3 regions of the Pseudomonas fluorescens group sp. PF-1 genome follow, and region 3 is predicted to be linked to each of the others. Evidence: predicted binding sites of a transcription regulator. Region 3 holds the regulator's gene; each other region holds the start of a gene.
What was found. The regulator sigma-54, encoded in region 3, starts transcription at its own class of promoters, with help from an activator protein. The targets are predictions, from matches to a motif close to ANTGGCATNNANNTTGCTNT.
Positions count from the first base shown of each region.

Region 1: glnK (P-II family nitrogen regulator) is a predicted target of sigma-54. The motif match lies at 1,321-1,340, and genes of this name have one in related genera.
Region 2: flgB (flagellar basal body rod protein FlgB) is a predicted target of sigma-54. The motif match lies at 7,261-7,280, and genes of this name have one in related genera.

Region 1 covers NZ_JBTMNG010000001.1:4,971-14,911, forward strand. Annotated here, with positions in the region: partial or broken gene ACX3YD_RS00030 (magnesium chelatase domain-containing protein) at 1-432, opposite strand, end outside; gene ACX3YD_RS00035 (accessory factor UbiK family protein) at 868-1,128, opposite strand; gene glnK (P-II family nitrogen regulator) at 1,547-1,885, shown strand; gene ACX3YD_RS00045 (ammonium transporter) at 1,921-3,258, shown strand; gene ACX3YD_RS00050 (secondary thiamine-phosphate synthase enzyme YjbQ) at 3,474-3,899, shown strand; gene sutA (transcriptional regulator SutA) at 4,001-4,324, shown strand; gene ACX3YD_RS00060 (HAD family hydrolase) at 4,505-5,212, opposite strand; gene xerC (tyrosine recombinase XerC) at 5,209-6,108, opposite strand; gene ACX3YD_RS00070 (DUF484 family protein) at 6,111-6,836, opposite strand; gene dapF (diaminopimelate epimerase) at 6,850-7,680, opposite strand; gene lysA (diaminopimelate decarboxylase) at 7,685-8,932, opposite strand; gene lptM (LPS translocon maturation chaperone LptM) at 8,942-9,115, opposite strand; gene cyaY (iron donor protein CyaY) at 9,318-9,650, shown strand; gene ACX3YD_RS00095 (DUF1289 domain-containing protein) at 9,655-9,870, shown strand.
Region 2 covers NZ_JBTMNG010000001.1:1,288,549-1,298,489, forward strand. Annotated here, with positions in the region: gene ACX3YD_RS06145 (glutamine synthetase family protein) at 1-1,034, shown strand, start outside; gene ACX3YD_RS06150 (MFS transporter) at 1,104-2,468, shown strand; gene ACX3YD_RS06155 (flagellar brake protein) at 2,531-3,277, opposite strand; gene ACX3YD_RS06160 (flagella synthesis protein FlgN) at 3,370-3,837, opposite strand; gene flgM (flagellar biosynthesis anti-sigma factor FlgM) at 3,887-4,213, opposite strand; gene flgA (flagellar basal body P-ring formation chaperone FlgA) at 4,394-5,155, opposite strand; gene ACX3YD_RS06175 (chemotaxis protein CheV) at 5,239-6,171, shown strand; gene cheR (protein-glutamate O-methyltransferase CheR) at 6,218-7,045, shown strand; gene flgB (flagellar basal body rod protein FlgB) at 7,323-7,730, shown strand; gene flgC (flagellar basal body rod protein FlgC) at 7,734-8,177, shown strand; gene flgD (flagellar hook assembly protein FlgD) at 8,193-8,915, shown strand; gene flgE (flagellar hook protein FlgE) at 8,947-9,941, shown strand, end outside.
Region 3 covers NZ_JBTMNG010000002.1:1,281,543-1,291,483, reverse strand. Annotated here, with positions in the region: gene ACX3YD_RS20510 (STAS domain-containing protein) at 1-248, opposite strand, end outside; gene ACX3YD_RS20505 (MlaC/ttg2D family ABC transporter substrate-binding protein) at 245-898, opposite strand; gene mlaD (outer membrane lipid asymmetry maintenance protein MlaD) at 910-1,377, opposite strand; gene mlaE (lipid asymmetry maintenance ABC transporter permease subunit MlaE) at 1,377-2,174, opposite strand; gene ACX3YD_RS20490 (ATP-binding cassette domain-containing protein) at 2,174-2,983, opposite strand; gene ACX3YD_RS20485 (KpsF/GutQ family sugar-phosphate isomerase) at 3,256-4,230, shown strand; gene ACX3YD_RS20480 (KdsC family phosphatase) at 4,230-4,754, shown strand; gene lptC (LPS export ABC transporter periplasmic protein LptC) at 4,763-5,335, shown strand; gene lptA (lipopolysaccharide transport periplasmic protein LptA) at 5,322-5,870, shown strand; gene lptB (LPS export ABC transporter ATP-binding protein) at 5,870-6,595, shown strand; gene ACX3YD_RS20460 (RNA polymerase factor sigma-54) at 6,780-8,273, shown strand; gene hpf (ribosome hibernation-promoting factor, HPF/YfiA family) at 8,348-8,656, shown strand; gene ptsN (PTS IIA-like nitrogen regulatory protein PtsN) at 8,669-9,133, shown strand; gene rapZ (RNase adapter RapZ) at 9,136-9,941, shown strand, end outside.

The DNA of each region.
Region 1 (9,941 bases), on a different contig from region 3:
CTCGGCATTCGCGCTCGGCACCATCAACGAACGCCCGGCCTTGCGCGCGGCCAGTGCCGCCGGCAACACGCCTCGCACCGCACGCACTGCGCCTGACAGGGCCAGCTCACCCAGACATTCCACGTCATCGAGCGTCAACGTCGGCACCTGCACGCTGGCCGAAAGAATCCCCAGGGCAATCGCCAGATCGAACCGTCCGCCATCCTTGGGCAAATCCGCCGGTGCCAGATTCAAGGTGATGCGCCGCGCCGGAAACTGCAGCCCCGAATTGATGATCGCACTGCGCACCCGATCCTTGCTCTCTTTCACCGCTGCCTCAGGCAGGCCGACCATGGTCAGCGACGGCAAGCCATTGGCCAGATGAACTTCGACGGTGACGGCGGGGGCATCCACGCCAATCTGGGCGCGGCTGTGGACGATGGAGAGGGACATGGTCGTTCCTTGAGTTGTACGGGGGCCGCTTCCTGCGGGTTTTTGAAGGGTAGACGGCAGCGCTGTTTCCGCAGTGCATGGAAGAGAAGGAATTTTCGCAAGATGTTGCGCCGTTCCACGGGCAGCGTATTGATTCTGTGGCGAGGGGAGCGCTCCCTCGCCATAAGCATTCCATCGTTTAATTTCTTTGAAGAGACATTGATGTGCGATGCGCTAGTGTTGGTCGAAAGTGGTCAGTTATTGCATTAGAAAGGGTGGATTAGCGGCGCAATCAGACGGCGGATGAGAGGTTCGTAGGATGTTGCCGGGACTCTTGCGGGCTTGAAGACCGCAGTCTCGGCAATTCCTACAGATAAATCTGACGGTCGTTACGACCTTGTGGCGAGCAGGCTCGCCTACACGGTGGAATGGGGTTAACCATTGGGGAGCGGGGCGTTATTCGGAGGGTGGATTCAGTTTCGCTTCCAGTTCCGCGACCTTCGTCTCAAGTGCCTCCAACCGTGCCCGCGTCCGCGCCAGCACGACCATCTGGCTATCAAACTCTTCCCGGCTCACCAGATCCAGTTTGCTGAAGCCGCTTTGCAGCAGGGCCTTGAACTGGCTTTCGATTTCGCTTTTCGGCAATGGGGTGTCGCCGCTGAAGAGACGGGAGGCGGTGCCCGTCAGGGCGTCGAGGAAGTCTTTGGGCGCGAGCATGGGAAAGGTCCTGATAACAATGGCCGGCAGTGTATCACGCAGTGTCTATAGTCATTTCGCGGGCAAAGGATGCACGCTTTTCGCGCATGGGGACGGACGGCATCGCACCGTTGTTGTGCGTAACGCGTGCGGTGTTGTTGCGAAGTCGCTGCCATCTGCTGGTAAAGGCTTGAAAACAGTACGTTTTGTGGAGATGGCAAGCTTTCTGCTTAGACCGTAGTGACCCATGCACTGATGCAGTCGCTGTGACGAATGCAGTGCGCCAAGCGGAGCACGGGAAGTGTTTCGTGAGGAGCGGGTAGCTGGCGTCGGACGGGCAAGTAAGGTCGACGATGCGTTACAAAGCCAGGCACTGCGCTTAGACTTGAGACGGGTTTGTTTTCCTGGGGCAAGTCCACCAATTCGGGAGAGAGTTTTCATGAAGCTAGTCACTGCCATCATCAAGCCGTTCAAGTTGGACGATGTGCGCGAGTCGTTGTCCGAGATCGGCGTGCAGGGCATTACCGTCACTGAAGTCAAAGGCTTCGGTCGGCAGAAGGGTCACACCGAGCTGTATCGTGGCGCGGAGTATGTGGTCGATTTCCTGCCAAAGGTGAAGATTGATGTCGCCATTGACGACAAGGATCTCGACCGGGTTATCGAGGCGATAACCAAGGCCGCCAACACCGGCAAGATCGGTGACGGCAAGATCTTCGTGGTCAATCTGGAACAGGCGATTCGCATCCGTACCGGCGAAACCGATACCGACGCAATCTAAGCCGCCACAAACCCAACGCCCCAGGAGAAAACAATATGACTCTGCGTAAATTCGCAGGGCTAGGAGCCCTGTTGTCCATCGTAATGCCCGGCCTGGCCATGGCGGCAGATCCGGTGGCGACTCCAGTCCTCAACTCCGGCGATACCGCCTGGATGTTGACCTCGACAGCCCTCGTGCTGTTCATGACCATTCCCGGCCTCGCGCTGTTCTACGGCGGCATGGTTCGGTCGAAAAACATTCTTTCCGTGATGATGCAGTGCTTCGCCATTACCGGTCTGATCAGCGTCCTGTGGGTCATTTATGGCTACAGCATCGCGTTCGACACCACCGGCATGGAACAAGGCGTCATCAACTTCAACTCGTTCTTTGGCGGCATGGGCAAGGCGTTTCTCGCCGGCATCACCCCTGCCAGCCTGACCGGCCCTGCGGCCCTGTTCCCTGAGGCAGTGTTCGTCACCTTCCAGATGACCTTCGCCATCATCACCCCGGCGCTGATCGTCGGTGCCTTCGCCGAGCGGATGAAGTTCTCCGCGATGCTGGTTTTCATGGGCGTCTGGTTCACGCTGGTCTACGCGCCGATCGCGCACATGGTCTGGTCCGGCAACGGCGGCCTGCTGTGGGACTGGGGCGTGCTGGATTTCGCCGGTGGCACCGTGGTGCACATCAACGCCGGTGTGGCCGGCCTGATTGCCTGCCTGGTGCTGGGCAAGCGTAAAGGCTTCCCGACCACCCCAATGGCGCCGCACAACCTCGGCTACACCCTGATGGGTGCGGCGATGCTGTGGGTCGGCTGGTTCGGTTTCAACGCCGGTTCCGCCGCGGCGGCCAACGGCACGGCCGGCATGGCGATGCTGGTGACCCAGATCGCAACCGCCGCTGCTGCATTGGGCTGGATGTTCGCCGAGTGGATGACCCACGGTAAACCAAGCGCACTGGGCATCGCTTCGGGTGTGGTTGCAGGCCTGGTGGCCATTACTCCGGCGGCCGGCACCGTAGGTCCTATGGGCGCTCTGGTGATCGGCCTGGCAGCAGGCGTGGTGTGCTTCTTCTGCGCCACTACCCTGAAACGCAAACTCGGCTATGACGATTCCCTGGACGCCTTCGGCGTGCACGGTATCGGCGGTATCCTCGGTGCAATCCTGACCGGTGTTTTCGCTGCACCGTCCCTGGGTGGCTTCGGTACCGTCACCGACATCGCCGCACAAGTCTGGATTCAATGCAAAGGCGTGGGCTTCACGGTGATCTACACCGCGATCGTCACCTTCATCATTCTCAAGGTACTGGATGCCGTCATGGGTCTGCGTGTCACCGAGGAAGAAGAAGCCGTCGGTATCGATCTGGCGCTTCACAACGAACGCGGCTACAACTTGTAAGCACGCGCATGAGAAAACTTGCCCGGCTTGCCGGGCATTTTTTTGTCCGGATTTTGTCGTTAAGGGAAGCGCTGAAAGGTTTTTTCTGACAGCTTTTGCACTGTTTGCGACGCGGGTTTTTGTGCCGCCGATGGCTTACAGGATTGAAGGAATATTAGGGCCTTTGTTTTTTCCCAGAGCGCGCTAGAATGCGCCCCGAACGTGCGGAGAACTGTATGTGGCAACAGACTCTGATTACTCTGCGGGCGAGGCCCCGGGGCTTTCATCTGGTAACGGACGAGTTACTCGCCGGCTTGCCTGAACTCAGGGCGTGCCGGGTTGGTCTGCTGCACTTGTGGCTACAGCATACCTCGGCGTCGTTGACCATCAACGAGAACGCCGATCCGGCGGTACGTCGCGACTTCGAACGGTTTTTCAATCGTCTGATCCCACAAGGAGCAGACGGCTATGAGCATAACGACGAAGGCCTGGACGACCTCCCGGCGCATTTCAAGGCCAGTGTGCTTGGCTGTCAGCTCAGTCTGCCGATATCGGCAGGCCGATTGGCGTTAGGGACCTGGCAAGGCGTTTATCTGGGCGAGCACCGTGATCATGGCGGTGCTCGTAAAGTCCTCGCCACCGTGCACGGTGAAGGGGCATAACCGCTGGTCAGCAGCGGCTGTTGATTTTTTTCCGGCAGCCTTCGACAGAGGGCAAAGCTGGGCTATAACTAATCTGCTTTTCGCAAGTCATGAGGTAGAACATGAGCGACGATGATCTGGAAAACGACGACCTCGAAGTAGGCGACGACGACGAAACCGAAGAAGGTCTGGAAGCGGCGGCGGAAGATGTCGCTGAAGATGACGGCGGTGATGCGCCGGTTCCGACCGCCAAAGGCAAAGCCAAGGCAGCGGTATCGGTCGATGAGTTGCCAAGTGTCGAAGCCAAGAACAAGGAACGCGACGCCCTGGCCAAGGCCATGGAAGAGTTCCTGGCTCGTGGCGGCAAGGTGCAGGAAGTGGAGGCCAATGTGGTCGCCGATCCTCCCAAGAAGCCTGATAACAAGTACGGCAGCCGGCCTATCTAAGCCTGATTCCTTGCTTGCTGAAAAAGCCCGCCGTCGCTGCGGGCTTTTTCATGCCTGAAACAAAAAAGATGAAAACGGTGGTGATCCCTGTGGGCACGAGCTTGCTCGCGATGGCGGAGTGTCAGGCAACCTTTATTTTGAATGTTGCGCTCTCATCGCAAGCTCGCACAGGTTTTCTTGTCAGTTCGAGGTCTTGTTCCAACTCGCCAGCAACGCCGGCAACTCGGTCAGGCTGCGAATCTCGGCATCCGGCAACCGGTCGGCTTCCCAGTCCTTGCCGGCCGGGTTGAACCAGATCGCCCGCAGCCCCGCTTGCTGGGCACCGGCAATGTCATCGCCTGGGTGGTCACCGATATGCACCGCGGTCTCGGCAGTGGCGCCACCGCGCTGCAGTGCCTCATGGAACAATCGAGAGTCAGGTTTGGCGATGCCGATGTCTTCGGCGCATAACGCGAACTTGAAATAATCCGCCAGCCCCAGGCGCCGCACATCGGCATTGCCGTTGGTCACCACGCCGAGGGTGTAATGGTTGGCCAGCACTTCCAGGGTCGGTTGCACTTCGGGGAAGATTTCCAGCTGATGCCTGGCGTGCAGAAACACCTCGAAACTCTGATCGGCCAGGTCGGACGCTTCCGTATGGGCGTAACCGGCTTCTTCCAGCGCCTGGAACAGCACCCGGCGGCGCAGGGCGCTGATGCGGTGCTTGAGGTTAGGTTCGATGCTCAGGATGCGTTCGCGAATGGCCCACAAGTGTTCCACCGGTACCGCGCCCAGATTCGGTGCGTGTTCAGCCAGCCATTCACGCAGTATGGCTTCGGCGCTGACGATCACCGGAGCGGTGTCCCAGAGGGTGTCGTCGAGGTCGAAGGTGATCAGTTGGAGAGTCATGAATCATCGCCTTTAATGCGTTTGGCCCGTGGATGAGCACTGTCGTAGACCGTGGCCAGGTGCTGGAAGTCCAGGTGGGTATAAATCTGCGTGGTCTTGATGTCCGAATGGCCGAGCAGTTCCTGCACCGCCCGCAGGTCCTGGGAGGACTCCAGCAAGTGGCTGGCGAAGGAGTGGCGCAACATGTGCGGGTGCAGGTTTTGCCCGAGCTCCCGTTCGCCAGCGGCTTTTACCCGTAGCTGAATCGCCCGTGGGCCCAGTCGACGGCCTTGCTGGCTGACAAACACCGCGTCGTCCGCCGGATTGGCCAATGCCCGTAACGGCAACCAGAGTTCCAATGCCTCGCGCGCCATTTTGCCCACCGGCAGCAGACGGGTTTTGCTGCCCTTGCCGAGCACCTGGATCATGCCATCCGCCAAATCAAGCTGATCGAGATTCAGTCCGGTCAGCTCCGACAGGCGCAGCCCGGAAGAGTAGAACAGCTCAAGTATCGCCTGATCGCGGCGTGCCAGAAAATCATCCTCCACACCGCCCTCAAGCAGTTGCAGCGCGCGGTCAGTGTCGAGGGTTTTCGGCAGGCGGCGTTCGCCCTTGGGCGGCGCCAGGCCGTTGGCCGGGTCGTGGTCGCACAGGCCTTCGCGGTTCAGGTAGTGATAGAGCCCGCGCACCGCCGACAAGAGTCGCGCCAGGCTGCGGGAGGACTGGCCCTGGGCATGCAGGCGAGCAATCAGGCTACGCAGACGCTGGATGTCCAGCGCCGCCCAGCTGCCGATGTTCTGTTTGACGCACCAGCCCAGCACCTTGTCGAGGTCGCGACGATAGGCCGAAAGCGTGTGCGGCGACACCTGTCGCTCACTGCGCAGGTGTTCGCAGTAAGCGTCCAGTTGCCGTTCCATGTTCAGCGTACCGAGCGCAGGGAGTTGTTGACCCGTGGCAGCACGCGGCCCATGACTTCGGCGATGTAGCTCAGGAACAGGGTGCCCACCGAGCTTTTGTAATGCTGCGGATCACGGCTGGCGATGGCCAGGATGCCGTGGATACCCTGATGGCTGATGGCGACGACGGCGGTGGAACCGATCTGCTTGCGCTGCTCTTCGCCGAACAGGAAGTCCAGCTCGTGCTCGCGCAGGCTGCCGCTGACGCTTTTGTCTTCCTGCAACAAGCCGCCAATGGCCACTTGTGCCTCAGCGTGGGTCACCCAGCGGCCGACCGGCATGGCGTTGTCGCCGAGCAGGATGAGGCTGACAAAAGGTACCTGGAAGTCCTGGCGCAGGCTGTCTTCGACAGACATCACCACGTCTTCCAGGCTGGCGGCATCCATCAGCGCGAGGATCAGGCGGCGGGTCTTGTCGAACAACCGGTCGTTGTCGCGGGCCACGTCCATCAAGTGCGAGAGACGGTGCCGCAACTCGATGTTGCGGTCACGCAGGAGGGTCATCTGGCGCTCGACCAGCGACACGGTATCGCCGCGCCGGTGGGGAATGCGCAAGGCCGGCAGCAGTTCTTCATGCTGGACGAAGAAGTCCGGATGAGCCTCCAGGTACGCGGCAATTGCCGCCGCCTCCAGGCTCTCGGACGGGGATTCGTCGGACTGTCGGGCGGGTACCTGAGGCTTATCGGTCATGGCTTTGGCTCACTCAAAGACGCACTTGTCCTTCATATACACGGACTGCCGGGCCGGTCATCAAGACCGGGTGGCCAGGGCCTGCCCATTCAATGGACAGGCGCCCGCCAGGCAGGTCGATCAATAGCGGCGAATCCATCCACCCCTGGCTGATCGCGGCCACTGCGGCGGCGCAGGCGCCGGTACCGCAGGCCTGGGTTTCCCCGGCGCCACGCTCCCAGACACGCAGCTGCGCGCGGCCCCGGTCGATGACCTGGAGAAAACCGACATTGACCCGTGCCGGGAAGCGCGGGTGATGTTCGATTTTCGGCCCCAGTTCATGCACCGGCGCATTGTTGATGTCGCTGACCCGCAGAACCGCATGGGGGTTGCCCATGGACACGGCGGCCAGTTCTACCGGGGTGCCATCGACGTCGACCTGATAGCTCAGGGCCTGCTCGGGTGCCTGGAACGGGATGTCGGCGGGCACCAGGCGCGGGGCGCCCATGTTCACGCCAATCTGCCCGTCGCTGCGCACGTCCAGCTCGATGATGCCACTTTTGGTTTCGACACGGATCTGCCGTTTTGCGGTCAGGCGCTTGTCGAGCACGAAGCGGGCGAAACAGCGCGCACCATTGCCGCACTGTTCCACTTCAGAGCCGTCGGAGTTGAAGATCCGATAACGGAAGTCCACGTCCGGGTTGCTGGGCGCTTCGACGATCAGCAGTTGGTCGAAACCGATGCCAGTGTGTCGGTCACCCCAAAGCTTGGCGTGCTTGGGCAGAATATGCGCGTGCTGGCTGACCAGGTCGAGGACCATGAAGTCGTTGCCCAGGCCGTGCATTTTGGTAAAACGCAGCAGCATGGTTTTACTCCGGCAGCAGGCTTTCGCCAGCAAACAACTCGGCTACCGTTTCACGGCGACGCACTTCAAACGCCTGATCACCGTCCACCAACACTTCAGCGGCACGGCCACGGGTGTTGTAGTTGGAGCTCATGACAAACCCGTAGGCGCCAGCCGAATGCACAGCCAGCAGATCGCCTTCTTCCAGGGCCAATTGACGATCCTTGGCCAGGAAGTCGCCGGTCTCGCAGATCGGGCCGACGATGTCGTAGGCGCGACCGGCCGTGTTGCGCGGGCGCACGGCCGTCACGTCCATCCAGGCCTGATACAGCGCCGGGCGGATCAGGTCGTTCATGGCCGCATCGACGATGGCGAAATCCTTGTGTTCGGTGTGCTTGAGGTACTCGACCTGCGTCAGCAGCACGCCGGCATTGGCCACGATGAAACGGCCCGGTTCGAACACCAGCGCCAGGTCGCGACCGTCGAGGCGTTCACGCACGGCCTTGATGTAGTCGGCAGCCAATGGCGGCTCTTCATCGCGATAACGCACGCCCAGGCCGCCACCGAGATCGATGTGGCGCAGGTAAATGCCGCAATCGCCGAGGCGGTCGACCAGGCCCAGCAGGCGGTCGAGGGCGTCGATGAAGGGCGGCAGAGTGGTCAGTTGCGAGCCGATATGGCAGTCGACGCCGACCACTTCCAGGTTTGGCAGCTGCGCGGCGCGCACATACACGTCTTCGGCGTCGGCAATGGCGATGCCGAACTTGTTCTCTTTGAGGCCGGTGGAAATGTACGGGTGAGTACCGGCATCGACATCCGGATTCACGCGCAGCGAGATCGGCGCACGAACACCCAGTTCGGCGGCCACCACTTGCAGGCGTTCCAGCTCGTCGGTGGACTCGACGTTGAAGCAGTGCACGCCGACTTCCAGGGCGCGACGCATGTCGTCACGGGTCTTGCCGACACCGGAAAACACGATCTTGTCGGCGCTGCCGCCAGCGGCCAGTACGCGTTCCAGCTCGCCACGGGAAACGATGTCGAAACCGGCGCCCAGACGCGCCAGGACATTCAGTACACCCAGGTTGGAGTTGGCCTTGACCGCGAAGCAGACCAGGTGTGGCATGCCCGCCAGTGCATCGGCGAAGGCCAGGTATTGGGCTTCGATGTGGGCACGGGAGTAAACGTAAGTCGGTGTACCAAAGCGTTCGGCGATAGCAGACAGGGCAACACCTTCCGCGAACAGTTCACCGTCACGGTAGTTAAAAGCGTCCATGAGGTTCCCTTATTGGTAGACGTCGTGCTTGTGCGCCTTGGAGGCAGGCTTTTGCGAGGACTGGGCCTGTGCTGCAGGGTCCTGGTCTTCGTCGGGCAGGTACAGCGGGCCTTTTTGACCGCAGGCCGACACAAGGCAGGCAACCGCGAGGAGCGCAGCAAGGGAAGAGATCAGGCGCTTCATGGCGAAATCCTTGAAAATGCATTAATTGCGCCGGAGTATACCGGCCGCCCGGCGGCTTGCCTATGCGACGGGGCTCCCGTCCGGCGGGCCTCGGCTCGCTCCCATAGATTGGGGTTGCCGGGTGTTATTCTTTGCAATCGGGAGGCCTCGGTCGTATCTTGCGGCGCTTGAGCCTGATCAGACACTTTTTGAGGTTGCCGTAATGAGTTTGTCCGAAGCGCGTTTCCATGACCTGGTCGATGCCACCCAACAGACGTTGGAGGACATCTTTGACGACAGCGACCTGGATATCGATCTGGAAAGCTCGGCCGGTGTGCTCACCGTCAAGTTCGAGAACGGAACTCAGTTGATCTTCAGTCGACAAGAGCCGTTGCGGCAGTTGTGGCTCGCAGCGGTGTCCGGTGGCTTCCACTTCGATTACGACGAAGAGAGCGATCGCTGGATGTGCGACAAGAGCGAAGAGCAACTGGGCGAGATGCTCGAGCGCATCGTCAAGGCCCAGGCTGACGTCGAACTCGATTTCGAAGGTCTGTAATACCGTGACACAGTCTGCGCCGGTACGTCCGCCCAAGCCGCTCTACAGCAATATCAGCCCGGCGGTGCCATCGCCGTGCAGTGGCGTGTGCCGGCTGGATGAGCAAAAAGTCTGCCTCGGCTGTTTCCGCCACGTCGAAGACATCCGCGAATGGCGCTCGGCGGATGACGAGCGGCGCCGGGTGATTTGCGAACAGGCTCTGAAACGCCGGTCTCTGTAGGCGCTGGCCTGACAGCGATGGCGGTCGTGCCCCTTCAGATCTATCGCCGGCAAGCCGGCGCTTGCAGGGTT
Region 2 (9,941 bases), on a different contig from region 3:
CCGGCGCCAGCTCCAATCTTTCGACTCGTGGTCAACTCAAGGCGGTTATCGCACGTTACGCGGCGCTTGGCCTCGCGCCGGTGGTGGCAACCGAGCTGGAGTTCTTTGTCTTTGCACCTAATACCGATCCTTCTCAACCCTTCCAGCCTCCAACAGGACTGGACGGACGTCGCGAGGATGGTCATTCGGCGTTCAGTGTCAGCTCCAACAACGGTCTGCGCCCGTTCTTCAGTGAGGTCTACGCCTGCATGGCGGCGTTGGGTTTGCCGCGCGATACGTTCATGCACGAAATGGGCGTCAGTCAGTTTGAGATCAACCTGCTGCACGGCGATCCGCTGCTATTGGCCGACCAGACATTCCTGTTCAAACATTTGCTCAAAGAGGTGGCGCTCAAGCATGGCCTGATCGTTGTCTGCATGGCCAAGCCATTGGCGCATACGCCGGGCAGTTCGATGCATATCCACCAGAGCATCGTCGATATCGATAATGGGCATAACGTATTCAGTGCTGGAGACGGCCAACCGACGGCGACCTTCCATCATTTCATTGCCGGACAGCAGGCCTGCATGGCCGACTTCACCGCGCTGTTTGCGCCGAACGTGAACTCGTATCAGCGCTTGTGCCATCCCTTCGCATCACCGAATAATGCTTGTTGGTCCCATGACAACCGGGCAGCAGGCTTGAGAATTCCGGCCAGTTCGCCGGTCGCTCGTCGGGTCGAGAATCGCTTGCCGGGGGCTGATGCCAACCCTTATCTGGCAATTGCCGCTAGCCTGGCGGCGGGACTCTATGGCATTGAACGACGACTGGAACCGAGCGATCCGATCCAGGGCGAATTTGAGGTGCCGGACAATCTTTCGCTACCCTGTACCTTGCATGCTGCTCTCGAGCGTCTGAAACGTAGCCAACTGGCAAAGGAACTGTTCAGTAAAGAGTTCATCGAAGGCTACATCGCTTCGAAGACCATGGAGTTGACCAGTTTTTATGATGAAATTACTCCCTGGGAGCGGCGTGTTCTAGCAGCCCAGGCCTGACGAAATGTCGACACCGGGCTATCGTTTGGATAGTCCGTTTCTCACTGCAAGGAGCCGCTCGGAACGCCGATGCGCCAAATCTGGAAATCCTTTCGAGCGCTTTATTTCGCCTCGCTGATGATGTTGATCGGCTCAGGCCTTTTGAGTACTTACCTGGCATTGCGTCTGGCTGCCGACCATGTCGACAGTCTGTGGGTCGGTGCGTTGATGGCTGCCAACTATTTTGGCCTGGTACTGGGTGGCAAGATCGGCCACCGGTTGATTGCCCGGGTCGGCCACATTCGAGCTTATTCGGCCTGTGCCGGGATCGTCGGCGCGGCGGTGCTAGGCCATGGTCTGGTGAACTGGTTGCCTGCCTGGCTATTCCTGCGGGTAATCGTCGGTCTCGGCATGATGTGTCAATACATGGTCATCGAGAGTTGGCTCAACGAACAGGCTGACACCAAGCAACGCGGGGTGGTGTTTAGCGGCTACATGATTGCGTCGTATCTGGGGTTGGTGCTGGGTCAGTTGATTCTGGTCATGCACCCGGGGCTGGGGCTCGAGTTACTGATGTTGGTCGCCCTGTGCTTTGCTTTGTGCCTGGTGCCGGTGGCCCTGACCCGACGCATTCACCCGGCGCCGTTGCATCCGGCACCGATGGAGCCGAGGTTCTTTATCAAGCGTGTGCCGCAGTCGTTGAGTACGGTGTTGGGGGCTGGGCTGATCGTCGGTTCGTTTTATGGCTTGGCACCGCTGTATGCCTCTCAGCAAGGGTTGTCCACCGAGCAGGTCGGTTTGTTCATGGGCAGCTGCATTTTTGCCGGGCTGCTGGTGCAGTGGCCTCTGGGGTGGTTGTCCGATCGCTATGACCGGGCGCTGTTGATCCGCAGCTTTGCTTTCAGCCTGGCTCTGGCCGCTTTGCCGTTGGCGATCATGGAGCGGGTTCCGCTAGAGGTATTGTTCATCGCCGGTTTTCTCTGCTCATTGGTCCAGTTCTGTCTGTATCCGCTGGCAGTGGCATTTTCCAACGATCACATCGAGGGGGATCGTCGTGTATCGCTGACCGCCATGTTGTTGGTGACCTACGGGGTCGGCGCCAGTATCGGACCGCTGGTGGCCGGGGTGCTGATGAAGTTGTTCGGCAGCCAGATGCTTTATGCATTCTTCAGTTTTTTCGCGTTGATCCTGGTGTGGCGAATCCGTCCGAAAGCGGTAACCAACCTGCATCAGGTGGACGATGCGCCTCTGCAGCACGTCGCCATGCCGGATAGTATGTCGAGCTCGCCACTGGTGGCGGCACTCGATCCGCGGGTCAATGAGCAGGTGGTGCAGGACCAGATGCAGAACCCGATACCTTCCGAACCAGGGGCCGAATCGGAGCCTGAAGACGATACACCTCGTGAGCAGCCGGACGCGGGGAGTGAAAAAAGTTTTACCGAAGCCAGGCCATAACACTGAGGCAAAAAAACGGGCAGTCACCGCAAGGGGCTGCCCGTTTTTATTGAAGGACTGTCTCAGAAGTCGTCTTTGTCGAAGCGACGCGCTTCGCGTTGCAACTGATAGACGAACCGCTCGACCTGCCGTTGCACCAGTCCGCTCATGTTATGGAAGCGCACACCGGCGAAGGTGGTGGAGATCTTTTCTTCAAAGTGCAGGTAACGCAACTCGACCGGGGCTGTCATCTTGCCAAAGGGCAGGGCGGCCACGAAGCGGTCATAGACTTGACCCAATTGCAGTCGGTCAGTGATGTCGCCAGAAAAGCGTAACTTGCAACCGGTAGCCGAGATGTCCAGCAGCTTGCCGCTGATCGGTGCCTTGATTTTCTCGCCATCAAGGTCGACGTCGACCAGTTGTGCCAGCTTCAACGCCGCGCGAAACGCATTGCGGCGCTGGTGGTAGACCACTTCATCGGGCAGCGTGCCGCGATAGCAACGACTATCGCCGGATTCGTCGATAGTCAGCGGACCGTTGCTTTCCCAGGCAATGCGCACGCCTTCGTGGAAGCCTTCGACTTTGAAGGGTTCGCCGGCCAACAGGAAACGCTCGCCGTCGCGGGGAATCATTTCGTCCAGGGCAATCATGTTGGTTTCACGATCAATGTCCACCAGATAGCTCTGGAAACGCTGGCTGCGCTCGTGGAACGTAATGATCAGTGGGTCATGACTTTCTTGCAGCTGGCGCAGGTTGCTGGAGATTTCCAGAGGCGTGCTAAGCACCTTGGGTGGCTGCGGAGCATCATCCGCATTTAAGGCATTGGACACGGTTAATCAATCTCCAGACAAATTTTGACTACGGCTAGCGGGCATTTTGCCAGCATGTTTCGCGTCTTGATAGAGCGTGCTCATCGACAAGCTTAAGCCTGACTGAGCGGGCGCGGTTTCACAAGCTTGGAGAATGATCCGCTGGCATCGTAGAGCGCGGGAGGTTCGCCGCCGGTAAGAATTTTCAGCTGGGTAGCCGTAGCGGCCTGCTGTATCAGGATCGACTGTCCGTTGCTGGCATTGGTCGTGTGGCACTGGGCCAGGAGGTTGGTCAGCACATCGCTTTGCGCCAGCAATGCTTCGCCAACGCTTGACTGGCTGGCCAATTGTTCCAGGCCGCTGCGGTTGGCAGGCAGGTTGAGGCTGGCGAGGATCTCGCTGCGCTTGCGGCCATGCTGTTCGAGCAAGATGATCAATGCCTGTTTCTGCGCCAGAACGTTTTCGAGCAGAGGCATGTCGCGACCATGCAAGGCGAGGGACTCGGTCTGCAGTAACTCCAGCAATTGTTGCGCTGGAGCAAAATCGTCGATGATCAGTTGCAGTAAATTAGTGTCTTGCATGGCTGGCCTTGGGTTTTAAGCGTCCAAAAGCCTGGCGCAGGCCTTGGGCCTAGCGCTGGGCTTCGAAGTTGAGCAGTTTGCTGGCTATACGGTTGCTGTCGACTTTGTAGCTGCCATCGGCAATCGCTGCTTTCAACGCAGCCACGCGGGCGTTGTCGACGACAGGTTGATCGCGCAGCGTATCAGTGACCTTTTGCAACTGTTGAGCCTCATTGCTGAGATGTACCGATTCCCCGCTTTTGACGGTACTGGCCTGTTCGGCCGGGGTATTCAGCGACGCGGATTTATCGGCCTCGGCCGCTGCCTTGCTTGCGCTGGTACGTGTACTGCCCGTAAGTGACGAGGAACTGTTCAAACGGCTGAAATCGATGACCATGATAAAAAACCTCTGGGAATTTGGACGCTTGCCATGGTTTCGGCCATTCCCTGAAAAACTTTAGGCCCGTTTATCAATGAGCTTGCGCGCGTCAGTGCCCGCCCTGAATGGGGAACAGTTTAGGGAACAGCCTTGGTTAGCGCCATCCTCTTGAGCCGCGAGCGCCAGGAATAGAGAACCCTACATGGACACTTCCACCTGACCTGGCGCGGTGACCTGCGCCTTGATGACTCGCTGGGAGTTGAGGTTCTTGACCCGGATCTGTTCGTTCAGGCCACCGCTGGCCAGTGCCTCGCCAGGCATTCTCACACTGAGCGTACCGCTGCGCGCGGTAATCACCACCTGATCGCCCTTGCGAATGACTTCGGCCTGCTCGATGTGCACCAGGGTAATGACCTGGTCAGTGACCGTTGGTCGGGTCAGTCTTTGTCCGATCGCCTGATCCACCGATGTCAGATAGCCCTGGCTGATCAGGCTGATGTCACGCTCTCGCAAGGTGACGTCGCCAGGCTCGACAATGCCGGCACGGCGCAGCGGTCGAGTGGTGGTCACGACGTCGCGAAACAGGCGTACTTGAGCGGGTACGAACACCGTCCAGGGCGAAGCGCCTTCGCAGCGAACCTTGACCGTTACCCGCCCCAACGGCTTGGCCGGACTCTCCAGCGAGGCTGTCAATTCCTTGTCGCACATTGGCATGCGCAATCGGGGATCAAGCTGATTGACCTGGATTTCGTAGCGACCTTCCGTTTGACTGGTGGCCAGATAGTCTTCTACGGTGAACTCAAGAAAGCCCTGAGTGACGCCGATAAGCATGTCAGGCAAGGTAACCGCGTCAGCAAGGGCAGGGCTGCCAGCGTTGAACAGGCATACGGCCGCCAACACGCCGAGCAATTTGCGGTAGGGTGTGGTCAGGCGTCGAAAAAATGTCGGTTCTGTGTTCATAGAGAGATAAAAAGCAAGCGCCGTGCCGTTTAGAGATGAATGTGCGTCGCAACAACACTTAGCGTTGGTGTAGGAGTCTGGGCATGGCTGGTGTAATGGATTCGGTAAACCAGCGCACGCAACTGGTGGGGCAGAATCGCCTTGAGCTGTTGTTGTTCCGTCTTGACGGCCAGCAGCTGTATGGGATCAACGTATTCAAGGTTCGGGAGGTGCTGCAATGCCCCCAATTGACGCTGATGCCCAAGTCCAGTCCTGTCGTGTGCGGCGTGGCGAATATTCGGGGGGCGACCATTCCGATCCTTGATCTGGCGATGGCGACCGGCTCGGGTGGTTTGAAAGACAAGAACAATCCCTTCGTGATCATCACGGAGTACAACACCAAGACTCAGGGGTTCCTGGTGCGCTCGGTGGAGCGGATCGTGAACATGAACTGGGAGGAGATTCATCCGCCACCCAAGGGCACTGGCCGCGATCACTACCTGACGGCGGTGACTCGGGTCGACAATCAGCTCGTCGAAATCATCGATGTCGAAAAGGTGCTGGCGGAAGTGGCGCCGACACCGGAAGCGATCTCCGCAGGCGTGGTGGACGTCGAAACCCAGCACAAGGCGCTCTCTTTGCGTGTGCTGACGGTCGATGACTCGTCGGTGGCGCGCAAGCAGGTTACGCGTTGCCTGCAAACGGTGGGTGTCGAAGTGGTGGCGCTCAACGACGGTCGGCAAGCGCTGGATTACCTGCGCAAACTGGTCGACGAGGGCAAGAAGCCGGAAGAAGAGTTCCTGATGATGATCTCCGACATCGAGATGCCGGAGATGGACGGGTACACCCTCACGGCGGAGATCCGCAGCGACCCTCGCATGCAAAAGCTTCATATCATCCTGCATACTTCGTTGTCGGGTGTGTTCAATCAGGCGATGGTCAAGAAAGTCGGTGCCGATGACTTCCTCGCCAAATTCCGTCCTGATGACCTGGCATCCCGGGTAGTCGACCGGATCAAAGCAGCAGACATTAGCTAGGGGCGTTCGGCCCCCGGCAGTCAACACGATTTAAGAGGCGGCAGCATTGTCAACGGGTAATTTGGATTTCGAACAGTTCCGGGTATTCCTGGAAAAAGCCTGTGGCATTTTGCTCGGTGAAAACAAGCAGTATCTGGTCTCGAGCCGTCTCAACAAACTGATGGAGCAGCAGGGTATCAAGTCGTTGGGTGAGCTTGTCCAGCGCATGCAGACCCAACCGCGCAGCGGTTTGCGCGAGCAGGTGGTGGACGCCATGACCACCAACGAAACCCTGTGGTTTCGTGATACCTACCCCTTTGAAGTCTTAAAGAACAAGGTACTGCCCGAAGCGATCAAGGCCAGTCCCGGCCAGCGTCTGCGCATCTGGTCGGCGGCATGCTCGTCGGGTCAGGAACCGTATTCGCTGTCGATGTCCATTGACGAGTTCGAGCGGGTCAACATGGGCCAGTTGAGGATGGGCGTGCAGATCGTTGCCACCGATCTTTCCAGCACCATGCTCACCAACTGCAAGACCGGCGAGTACGACAGCCTGGCCATTGGTCGCGGCCTGTCACCTGAGCGACTGCAGCGATATTTTGACCCGAAAGGGCCGGGGCGCTGGGTCATCAAGGCTCCGATCAAGAGTCGGGTGGAGTTCCGCTCGTTCAATCTGCTGGACAGTTACGCCAGCCTGGGCAAGTTCGACATCGTGTTCTGTCGCAACGTCCTGATTTACTTCTCTGCCGAAGTGAAGAAGGACATCCTGTTGCGGATTCACAGTACATTGAAGCCCGGTGGTTATCTGTTCCTTGGTGCTTCGGAAGCGCTCAATGGATTGCCGGATCATTACCAGATGGTCCAGTGCAGTCCGGGGATCATTTACCAGGCGAAGTGATTCGTTGCTGGACTGAAAACGGGAGACCTCAGAGGGCTCCCGTTTTTTTATGCCCGGCGTATTCCTGCCGACACCTCGAGCCCGCTCCCAAGAACGCGTGTGTTTGCCAATGGGCAAGCGGCAGAAAAGCGGCAGGCGGCGGAAAACGGTTGCCGCTTTTCTGGCATTGCCGCGTTGCCACTGCTCGCAAAGCCCCGGTTTACGGGGCTTCATGAGTTGGCATGACGCTTGCTAAGTTCATCGTACGAAAAATCAGGTCACCCGAAGGTTTCCCGACATGAGCATCAGCTTCGATAAAGCGCTCGGTATTCACGAAAAGGCTCTGGGCTTTCGCGCTCAGCGCGCCGAAGTTCTGGCCAACAACATTGCCAACGCCGACACCCCGAACTACAAGGCTCGGGATCTGGAGTTCTCGAAAGTGCTTGAGGCGCAGAGCGATAAAGCCAAGAACGGCACGTTCGCCTTGAACATGACCAACAGTCGTCATATCGAAGCCGAAGGCCTGGGTAATGGTGACGAGTCGCTGATGTATCGCACGCCGATGCAACCGTCGATCGACCAGAACACCGTTGACGCTCAACTGGAACAGTCGAACTACGCGGAAAACGCAGTCGGCTTCCAGGCCAGCTTCACGCTGCTCAACAGCAAATTCAAAGGGCTGGTGTCAGCCTTGCGCGGAGAGTAAGTCATGTCCCTGTCCAGTGTTTTCAACATTGCCGGTAGCGGCATGAGTGCGCAAACCACTCGTTTGAACACCGTTGCTTCGAACATCGCCAACGCCGAAACCGTCTCGTCGAGCATCGACCAGACCTATCGCGCGCGTCATCCGGTATTCGCCACCATGTTCCAGGGCGGCCAGAGCGGCGGCAGCGATTCGCTGTTCCAGAACCAGGACGCCGCCGGTCAAGGCGTGCAGGTCATGGGCGTGGTCGAAGATCAGAGCAACCTCGAGGCGCGTTACGAGCCGAACCATCCGGCTGCCGATGCCAAGGGCTACGTCTACTACCCGAACGTCAACGTAGTGGAAGAAATGGCTGACATGATTTCCGCGAGTCGTTCGTTCCAGACCAACGCTGAAATGATGAACACCGCCAAAACCATGATGCAGAAAGTCCTGACCCTCGGTCAGTGATAAGGGGCGACTCAGATGAGTGTTAGCGATTCCACCAGCGGTTTGAGCCTCAAGGATGTCTTGGCCAATTCTTCGGTCAAGACCAGCACCACGAAGGGCAGTCTGGGATCGGCGGTCAGCGGCTCCACAGGCAACCAGTCCCTGGGCAAGGACGCGTTCCTGCAGTTGCTGGTGACGCAACTGAAAAACCAGAACCCGCTGGACCCGCAGGACAACAGCGCGTTCGTGGCTCAATTGGCACAGTTCAGTAGCCTGGAAGGAATTACCACGCTCAACGATACGGTCAGCGGCATTGCCGGCAACTACAACTCGTCTCAAGCGTTGCAGGCTTCTTCGCTGGTAGGTCGTTCTGTTGTTGCCCAGACCGACACCGCAGTGGTCGACACCTCCAAGAGTTTCAACGGTACGGCGGTCGTACCTGCCTCGACGAATCCGGTGACGATCAAGATCACTGATACCGATGGCAAAGTTGTTCGCACCATCGACCTGGGCAGCCAGCAAGCCGGTAACGCCAGTTTCATCTGGGACGGCAAAAACGATGCGGGCGAGGTGGCCAAGGCCGGCACGTACAAGTTTTCGGCTACCGCGACTTACGACAGCCAGGCGACCTCGCTGGTGACTTACCTGCCGGCCACCGTCAACAGCGTGACCATCAGCCAGACCGGCGGTGAGTTGATGCTGAACCTGGCAGGCCTGGGCAGTGTTGCCCTGTCCAAAGTACAGACCATTGGTATATAGAGCCGACTAACACGGCACAAAGGAGTGGAATATGTCTTTCAATATCGGCCTTAGCGGTCTCTATGCAGCCAACAAACAGCTGGACGTAACCGGCAACAACATCGCCAACGTCGCGACCGCCGGTTTCAAATCGTCCCGTGCAGAATTCGAAGATGTGTACTCGGCCACGCGCCTGGGTACCGGTAGCAAGACTGTCGGCAACGGCGTGCGTCTGGCCAACGTTTCCCAGCAGTTTGGCCAGGGCGACGTGAACAACACCGGCAACGTGTTGGACATGGGTATCCAGGGCAACGGTTTCTTCATCCTCAGCGACAACGGCTCCTTGAGCTACACCCGTGCCGGCGCGTTCAAGACAGACGCCCAGAACTACGTGGTCGACAACAACGGCAACCGTCTGCAGGGTTATGGCGTCGACTCCAATGGCAAGATCATCAACGGTGTGTTGACTGACTTGAAGATTGATACGTCGAGCCTGAAGCCGAATCCGACTACCAAGGTTGATCAGACGATGAACCTGAACTCGGCGGAAACAAATCCTACCGTGGCCACGTTCAGCCCGACAGATACTAATAGCTATAACAAGACTATCTCCACCAAGGTCTACGACAGCCAGGGTAACGAGCACACCATGGACCAGTACTACGTGAAAACGGGTACCAATGCCTGGCGTGTCTATACCTACATGGACGGCCGTACCCCTTCGGATCCGGCCAACAATACCCTGACTCCTTTGACCGCTGACATCACTTTCAACTCCGATGGCAGCATTAACACGCTGACGGCGGGTGCCGGCTGGACCAAGACCGGTAACACGTTGACCATGACTGGTTGGGTGCCTGGTGCCATTACAAACGCCGCAACGATTCCTGTGACCTGGGGCCCGAACGGTTCCGTCGCTGCCACTGGCGGTATTGCGTTCAACATGGCGCTGACCACTTCTTACAACTCGCCAACCGCCCGTACCGCCCAATACCAGGACGGCTACGCCACCGGCCAGATCTCCAGCCTGACCATCGACGAAAGCGG
Region 3 (9,941 bases):
TCGGGCATCCCGCGGATGCTCAGCGCCTTGCCGGCCGCCTGGGCATCTCGCATGAAGCACAGCAGCAAGGACAGGCCAACACTGCTGGACTTCTCCACCGCCGAACAATCGATCACCAGGGCCGCAGCCTTGCTGGACTTGATCAGCGCCTGCCCCTGCTCCCGCAGGCCTGGGCCGGTGCGGTAATCCAGCACGCCACTGAGCAACAGTTCGCCGGTTTCGTTCATGCGAACGGCAGAATCACTCATTGGGCTGGCTTCTGGTCGGTTTTTTCGGTAGCGGCCTTGGCTTTGGCAACTTCCCCTGCCCAATTGTCGATGGTCGCCTGCAGGTTGTTGCCATTGCGCGACATTGCATCGGCGAACTGATCGCGGAACAGCTTGCCGATGTTGATGCCGTTGATGATGACGTTGCGCAGCTTCCACTCGCCATTGATCTTCTCGAGTGTGTACTGCACTGGATAGATCGCGCCATTGCTGCCCTTGACCGTCATGCCGACGCTGGTGCGGTCGCCCGACTCATCCTTGGCAGGGTCAACGACGATGCCCTGGTTGTTGTACTCAAGCAGCGCATTGCCATAGAACTGGAACAAACCTTTCTTGAAGTTTTCTTCAAAGGTCTTCATTTGCTCAGGGGTGGCTTTACGCGAGTACTTGACCGTCATGATGCTCTTGGAAATACCTTCGGCATCCACCACGGGGCCGACGATGGTGTTCAGCGCCGCATAAAAGTCATTCGGGTCCTTCTTGTATTTCTCTTTGTTGGCCGCCAGGTCGGCGAGCAACCGATTGGTCGTGTCCTGTACCAGATCGTGCGCGGAAGGCGCCGCCACGGCATTAGCTACCAACGGCAGGGCCGCGAGCAATACCAACAGGCCACGTCGCAAGATTGAGATCATTTAACAGCTCCTCATTTGGCGTCTTTGCTAACGGTATTGAGCAGGAATTTACCGATCAGGTCTTCCAGCACCAGCGACGACTGGGTGTCGTGGATGGTTCCGCCATCCTTGAGCAAGGCTTCTTCCCCGCCCACGCTGATACCGATGTACTTCTCGCCCAACAGGCCAGCCGTCAGGATAGATGCAGTGGAGTCGGCGGGCAGGTTATCTACGCGTTTTTCCACCTGCATGGTCACCCGACCGGTGAAACTGTCACGATCCAGATCGATTGCGGTGACCTTGCCGATGGTGACACCCGCCATGGTCACTTTGGCTCTGACCGTCAAACCGGCGATATTGTCAAAGTATGCATAAAGTTTATAGGTGTCGGTGCTCGGGCTCGGCGAGAGGCCACTGACCCGCAGCGCCAGCAGCAACAAAGCCAGGATGCCAGCCAGCAAGAAAAGGCCGACACCGATTTCCAGGGTGCGGTTTTGCATCAGAAATCTCCAAACATCAAAGCGGTCAGAATAAAGTCCAGGCCCAGCACTGCCAGGGAGGCATACACCACGGTCTTGGTAGTGGCACGACTGATCCCCTCGGAAGTGGGCTCGCAGTCATAGCCTTGGAATACGGCGATCCAGGTCACGACAAAGGCGAAGACGATGCTTTTGATGATGCCGTTGAGCACATCATCCGTGAACGTCACGCTGTTCTGCATGTTCGACCAGTAGGAGCCGTCATAGACACCCAGCCAGTCAACCGCTACCCACGAACCGCCCCAAATGCCCACCACGCTGAAAATCATGGCCAGCACCGGCAGGGAAATGAAGCCGGCCCAGAGGCGCGGGGCAATAATGTACTTGAGCGGGTCGACCCCGATCATTTCCAGGCTGGACAGCTGTTCGGTGGACTTCATGTTGCCGATTTCCGCCGTCAGCGCCGAACCGGCACGCCCGGCAAACAGCAACGCAGTGACCACGGGCCCCAGTTCGCGCAGCAGCGTCAGCGCCACCATCTGCCCGACCGCCTGCTCCGAACCGTAGCTGGACAGAATGTTGAACCCTTGCAGCGCCAGTACCATGCCGATGAACACACCGGAGACCACGATGATCACCAGGGACATCACGCCCACCGAGTGCAGCTGTTTGACCAGCAAGCCAAAACCGCCGCCAATACCGCCACGCCCGAGAAGCGCGTGAAACAGAAATATGGCCGAACGACCGAACACCGACAGCACATCGATGCCGGCCTGGCCGAACCGGCGCACTCGCTCTATAAGTGAAATCTTGCGCATCAACGCTTCCCCAGAAGATCTGCGCGGTAGTCCGTCGCTGGAAAGTGATAGGGGACCGGACCGTCCGGATCGCCTGTCATGAATTGACGGATACGCGGCTCGTCCGAGTTCATCAGCTCGTCAGGCGTGCCCTGCCCCAACACCTGCCCGTCGCCGACCACATAGATGTAGTCGGCGATGCTCGCGGTTTCGGCCAGGTCGTGGGAGACCACGATGCTGGTGATGCCCAATGCATCGTTGAGCAAGCGGATCAGGCGCACCAGTACGCCCATGGCGATAGGGTCCTGACCGACAAAGGGCTCGTCGTACATGAGAATTTGCGGATCGAGCGCAATCGCCCTCGCCAGCGCGACGCGGCGCTTCATGCCGCCTGACAGCTCGTCGGGCATCAGATCAAGGGCGCCGCGCAAACCCACGGCCTGCAATTTGAGCAGGACGATATCGCGGATCATTTCTTCCGGCAGTTGGGTGTGAACACGCAGCGGAAAGGCGACGTTCTCGAAGACATCGAGGTCGGTAAAGAGTGCGCCGCTCTGAAACAGCACGCCCATGTGCTTGCGGGCGTCGAACAGATCGCTGCGCGACAGTTCTGGCAGGTTCTGACCGTTGACCCAGACTTCGCCTTTGGTAGGCCGCAATTGTGCGCCCATCAACCGCAACAGCGTGGTCTTGCCACACCCGGAAGGCCCCATGATGCCGGTGACCTTGCCGCGGGGAATACGGATATCGACGTTATTGAAAATGCTGCGCGCACCGCGCTTGAAGGTCAGTCCCTTCAGCTCGACCGCGTAGGCGTTATCGGCACTCATCTAAACTCCTTGCGATGCAGCCTCTCACTCGGACGCCTGGCTTCCTGACAAAAGCACATCCGCCGAGCGGGCCGAACTGGCGGCGAACTATATCACTGCAATGGCCACGCGCCCAAGGCCAATGCCGAGCCATATTCAGCAACAAGACAGGCAAAAACGCTCATTTAGAGGGATTGAGCAGCATGGAGAGACAATGCTCGACAAACTTGCGTGAGGGTTTCGATCATAACCGCTATAATCGCCGCCTTTTCATCAGGCTATACGATTCAGACATGAGCCAATCCAGCGACCTGATTCAATCAGCACAACGCACCATCCGCCTCGAGGTAGAAGCCGTACAAAGCTTGCTGCCGCATATCGACGCAGATTTCGTACGCGCCTGCGAGATGATTCTGGCCAGCAAAGGCCGCGTAGTCGTGGTCGGCATGGGCAAGTCGGGGCACATCGGCAACAAGATCGCCGCCACCCTGGCCAGCACCGGCACCACCGCATTTTTCGTGCATCCGGCCGAAGCCAGCCACGGCGACATGGGAATGATCACCCGCGACGACATCATCCTGGCGCTGTCGAACTCCGGCTCGACCAATGAAATCGTCACCCTGCTGCCACTGATCAAGCGTCTGGGCATCCAGCTGATCAGCATGACCGGCAACCCGAACTCGCCGCTGGCCAAGGCCGCCGAGGTCAACCTGAACGTTCACGTCGAGCACGAAGCTTGCCCGCTGAATCTGGCCCCCACTTCCTCTACTACGGCGGCGCTGGTCATGGGCGACGCCCTGGCCGTCGCACTGCTGGAAGCGCGCGGCTTTACCGCCGAAGACTTCGCCTTTTCCCATCCCGGTGGAGCATTGGGCCGACGCCTGCTGCTGAAGGTGGAAAATGTCATGCACGCCGGGCAAGAGTTGCCACAGGTTCAGCGCGGCACCTTGCTCAAGGATGCGCTGATGGAAATGACCCGCAAGGGCCTTGGCATGACAGTCATCCTCGAGGCCGACGGCAAGCTGGCCGGGATCTTCACCGACGGCGACTTGCGCCGCACCCTGGACCGCAGCGTCGACATCCATAGCGCCACGATAGATCAGGTCATGACCGTGCACGGCAAGACCGCCCGCGCCGAGATGCTCGCCGCCGAGGCCCTGAAAATCATGGAAGATCATAAAATCAACGCATTGGTCGTGGTCGACAGCGAAGACCGCCCGGTCGGCGCCTTGAACATGCACGATTTGCTGCGTGCAGGAGTAATGTAATGAGCGCGGACCTGCTGCAACGCGGCCAACACATCAAACTGGCAGTATTCGATGTCGATGGCGTCCTGACCGACGGGCGCCTGTACTTTCTCGAAGACGGCAGCGAATTCAAGACCTTCAATACCCTCGACGGCCAGGGCATCAAGATGCTGATGGCGGCCGGCGTCCAGACCGCGATCATCAGCGGCCGCAAAACCCCGGTGGTTGAGCGACGGGCGAAAAACCTTGGCATCCCGCATCTGTACCAGGGGCGCGAAGACAAACTGGTGGTGCTCGACGAGCTTCTCGGCCAACTCAACCTAAGCTATGAGCAGGTCGCTTATCTAGGCGACGACCTGCCGGACCTGCCGGTCATTCGCCGCGTCGGCCTGGGCATGGCGGTGGCCAATGCCGCAAGCTTTGTGCGTGAACACGCTCACGGAGTAACCCTGGCCCGCGGTGGCGAGGGTGCCGCCCGCGAATTCTGCGAATTGATCCTGCGCGCCCAGGGCCGTCTCGATGCGGCCAACGCCGCGTACCTGTGAGCCAAACCATGCTGAACAAAAAAATTCGCAACATTCTGGTGTTCGGTTGCATTGCGGCGATTTTCGCCGCGGTCGGCTATTGGAACATCAGCCCGGAACGCTTCCTCGACAAACCGATCGCGCATGTCGACGAAAGCGAAATCGATTATTACGCTACCAACGCCCACAGCGTGCAGTTCCTGCCTGATGGCAGGCTTCAATACGAAATGACTTCCGACAAAGTCGAGCACCTCAAAGCAAGCGAAGTCACGCTGCTGACCAACCCTGACCTGAACATGTTCCGCGGCACCGAGTTCCCGTGGCACGTCCAGAGCGAAAAAGGTGAGGTCAACCCGGACGGCACGCAGGTTGAATTGATCGATTCGGTACGCATCACGCGCTTTGATGAAAAAAACCGCAGAACCCTGATCACCACCACTCGAATGACGGTGTTCCCGCAGCAACAATATGCGCAGACCGAGCAACCCGTTAGAATCGACGGCGCTGGCGGCGTATCGACCGGTACCGGAATGAAAGCGTATTTGAAAGAAAGCAGGATACACCTGCTATCGAACGTAAGAGGACAGTATGAGGCTCGTTAAAACCCTCCCTATTTTGCTCAGTCTGGGCGCAGCACTGGGAAGCGTGAGCGCCTGGGCTCTGCCGAACGATCAAGAGCAGCCTATCCGCATTCAAGCCGACGACGCCCAACTGGACGACAAGAATGGCGTTGCCACCTACAAAGGTGACGTGATCATTACCCAGGGCTCGATGAAGGTCACCGGCAACACCGTGACCATCACCCGCACGCCGACCGGCGATATCGATGTAGTGACCTCTGTAGGCAACCTGGCCTACTTCGAACAACTGCAAACCCAGGGCGACACCAAGCCTGTCCAGGGCTGGGGAGTGACCATCCAGTACCACGCCGCGCAAAACCGCGTCGTACTGATCGATCGCGCCAAAGTCATCGACAAGGACAACAACACCACCCAGGGCGAAAAAATCGTCTACGACACCGTCAAGAAGCTTGCGAGCGCTGGCCGTGCGACAGGTAACAAGGTCACCGAAGCGCGTCCGCGCATCGACATGGTGATCCAGCCGAAGAAGAAAACCGACGAGCAAAAGGCCCAGTAATGGCAACTCTGAAAGCTCAGCATCTGGCCAAGAGCTACAAGAGCCGCCAGGTCGTCCGTGATGTCAGCCTGTCCATCGACAGCGGTCAGATCGTTGGCCTGCTAGGCCCTAACGGCGCCGGCAAGACCACCTGTTTCTACATGATCGTAGGCCTGGTACAGGCCGATCAGGGCCGCGTACTGATCGACGACCTGGACGTCAGCCACCAGCCAATGCACGGCCGCGCAAAGGCCGGTATCGGCTATCTGCCGCAAGAAGCGTCGATCTTCCGCAAACTCTCGGTCGCCGACAACATCATGGCGATCCTGGAGACCCGCAAGGAACTCGACAAGGCCGGTCGCCGCAAGGAGCTGGAAAGCCTGCTGCAGGAATTCCACATCAGCCACATCCGCGACAACCTCGGCATGAGCCTGTCCGGTGGCGAACGCCGCCGTGTGGAAATCGCCCGGGCATTGGCCACCAACCCGAAATTCATCCTCCTCGACGAGCCCTTCGCCGGCGTGGACCCGATTTCGGTAGGCGACATCAAACAGATCATCCATCACCTCAAGGCCAAGGGCATTGGCGTGCTGATCACCGACCACAACGTCCGTGACACCCTCGACATCTGTGAAACCGCCTACATCGTCAACGATGGCCAATTGATCGCCGAAGGCGACGCTGCAACCATCCTGGCCAACGATCTGGTCAAGGAAGTGTATTTGGGCCATGAGTTCCGCCTGTAAGCACCGAGGTGTCTGGCTAGTCGACCGAGCGCTTGTCTCGATAAAAAATCAACACTTTTTTATTGTTACAGCGCTCTAGGCAAACACTTCAGTTTCAGGCATATAATTTGCTTATGTTTGGCGCTCCGGCGCCCTGTAGTGGATGGCGCATGTGCGCCGGCGAATAAGGTGTTTAGCCCCTGCCATGAAACCATCGCTAGTCTTAAGAATGGGCCAGCAGCTGACGATGACACCGCAGCTGCAACAGGCCATCCGCCTGCTCCAATTGTCGACCCTGGACCTGCAACAGGAAATCCAGGAGGCCCTGGAGTCCAATCCGATGCTCGAACGCCAGGAAGAAGGCGACGACTTCGATAACAGCGACCCCTTGGCCGACAACGCCGAACAGAAACCCAACCCCGACATTCAGGAACCCTCCTACCAGGAAAGCGCACCGACGGTTGATAACCTCGAGGAAGGCGACTGGAACGAGCGTATCCCCAACGAACTGCCCGTCGATACCGCCTGGGAAGACGTTTACCAGACCAGCGCCAGCAGTCTGCCGAGCAACGATGACGACGAGTGGGATTTCACCACCCGCACATCGGCCGGTGAAAGCCTGCAAAGCCATTTGCTGTGGCAATTGAACCTGGCGCCCATGTCCGACACCGATCGCCTGATCGCCGTGACCCTGATCGATTGCATCAACAATCAGGGCTACCTGGACGAGACGCTCGAGGAGATACTCGAAGCCTTCGACCCGGAGCTGGACATCGAGCTGGACGAAATCGAAGCCGTCCTGCACCGCATCCAGCAATTCGAACCCGCCGGAATCGGCGCCCGCAACCTGGGCGAATGCCTGCTGCTGCAATTACGCCAGATGCCGGCCAAAACCCCTTGGCTCGCCGAAGCAAAGCGCCTGGTCATCGACTACATCGACTTGCTCGGCAGCCGCGATTACAGCCAGCTGATGCGCCGCATGAAGCTCAAGGAAGATGAGCTGCGCCAGGTGATCGAACTGGTTCAAAGCCTTAATCCGCGCCCGGGCTCTCAAATCGAATCCACTGAAGCCGAATACGTGGTTCCCGACGTGATCGTGCGCAAGGACAACGAACGCTGGCTGGTGGAACTCAACCAGGAATCGGTACCGCGTCTTCGGGTCAACGCCCAGTACGCCGGTTTCGTGCGTCGCGCCGACACCAGCGCCGACAACACGTTCATGCGCAATCAGTTGCAGGAAGCCCGCTGGTTCATCAAGAGCCTGCAAAGCCGCAATGAAACCCTGATGAAAGTTGCCACCCAGATTGTCGAGCATCAGCGCGGCTTCCTGGAGTACGGCGACGAAGCCATGAAACCGTTGGTCCTGCATGACATCGCCGAGGCGGTTGGCATGCACGAGTCGACAATTTCACGGGTGACCACACAGAAATTCATGCATACCCCTCGGGGCATATATGAACTGAAGTACTTTTTCTCCAGCCATGTCAGCACCTCCGAAGGCGGCGAATGCTCGTCCACGGCGATCCGCGCGATCATCAAAAAACTGGTTGCCGCGGAAAATCAGAAAAAGCCGTTGAGTGACAGCAAGATCGCTGGTTTACTGGAGGCACAAGGCATTCAGGTGGCTCGCCGCACCGTCGCCAAGTACCGCGAATCCCTTGGGATCGCGCCTTCGAGCGAACGCAAGCGGTTGATGTAGAGCCACGCCACAGCGTTCCAGTGGTAGGTCATTTGATCTACCGCTTTATGCACTGGCAACGAAGGAGAAGCTGTATGCAAGTCAACATCAGTGGACACCAACTGGAAGTGACCGAACCTCTTCGCACCTACATCGGCGAAAAACTCCAACGGTTAGAGAGGCACTTCGACAAGATCACCAACGTACAGGTCACGATGACCGTCGAAAAGTTGAAGCAGAAAATCGAAGCCACGCTGCATATTCCCGGCAATGAAGTGGTCGCGAACGCGGAACATACCGATATGTACGCGGCGATCGACGCACTGACCGACAAGCTGGATAAACAACTCAAAAAGCATAAGGAAAAGACCCAGAGCCTCCTCCAGGGCGCTACCGGTCGTTAACACCCCCAACCCATGATCCGACTTGAAAGCATCCTGACCCCCGGCCGTTCACTTGTGAACGTGCCGGGCGGCAGTAAAAAGAAAGCCCTCGAACAAATTGCCAACCTGATCGCCCGGGAAGTGCCGGATCTGGAGATGCAAGATGTCTTCGAGGCGTTGATTGCCCGTGAAAAACTCGGCTCGACGGGTTTTGGCAACGGCATCGCCATTCCCCACTGTCGCCTGAAGGGCTGCTCTTCACCCATCAGTGCCCTGATGCACCTCGATGCCCCCATAGATTTCGACGCCATCGACGGCGCACCGGTTGACCTGTTGTTCGTTCTACTGGTCCCGCAAGCCGCTACCGATGCGCACCTGGAACTTTTGCGCCAAATTGCCAGCATGCTCGACCGCAAGGAAGTGCGCGAAAAACTGCGCAGCGCCCCGAGCAATGAAGCCTTGTATCAGGTTGTCCTGGACGAGCAAAACGGTCAGTAATCATGCGCTTGATCATCGTCAGTGGCCGCTCCGGCTCAGGTAAAAGCACCGCCCTTGATGTACTCGAGGACAGTGGCTACTACTGCATCGACAACCTTCCCGCCGGGTTGCTGCCGGAACTCGCCGAACGCGCATTGATCCACACCGAACTGGCACAGCCGCTGGTGGCCGTGTCCATTGATGCACGCAACCTGCCAAGTCACTTGTCGCGATTCCCCGAATTGCTCGAAGAAGTCCGCAGCCGGCATATCCAGTGCGATGTTCTGTACCTGGATGCCGACGAAGAAACCTTGCTCAAGCGTTTTTCGGAAACCCGTCGTCGTCACCCGCTGAGCAGTGCCAATCGTTCGCTGGCTGAAGCGATCAACGATGAAACCAGCCTGCTCGGCCCCATAGCCGACCTTGCCGATCTCAAAGTCAACACCACCAACCTCAACCTGTATCAGCTACGGGATACGATCAAGCTGCGCCTGTTGAACCAGCCGGAACCCGGTACAGCCTTCCTGGTGGAGTCCTTTGGTTTCAAGCGTGGCATGCCCGTGGATGCCGACCTGGTATTCGACGTGCGCTGCCTGCCCAATCCCTACTGGAAACCCGAGCTTCGGGCGCAGTCCGGGCTTGATCAACCGGTTGCCGAGTACCTGGCAGCCCAGCCGGACGTGGAAGAGATGTTCCAGGACATTTCCACATATCTGCTCAAATGGTTGCCCCGCTTTGCCGCCAGCAACCGCGCCTATGTCACCATTGCCATCGGCTGCACGGGCGGACATCACCGCTCCGTCTACCTGACCGAACGCTTGGGCAAGAC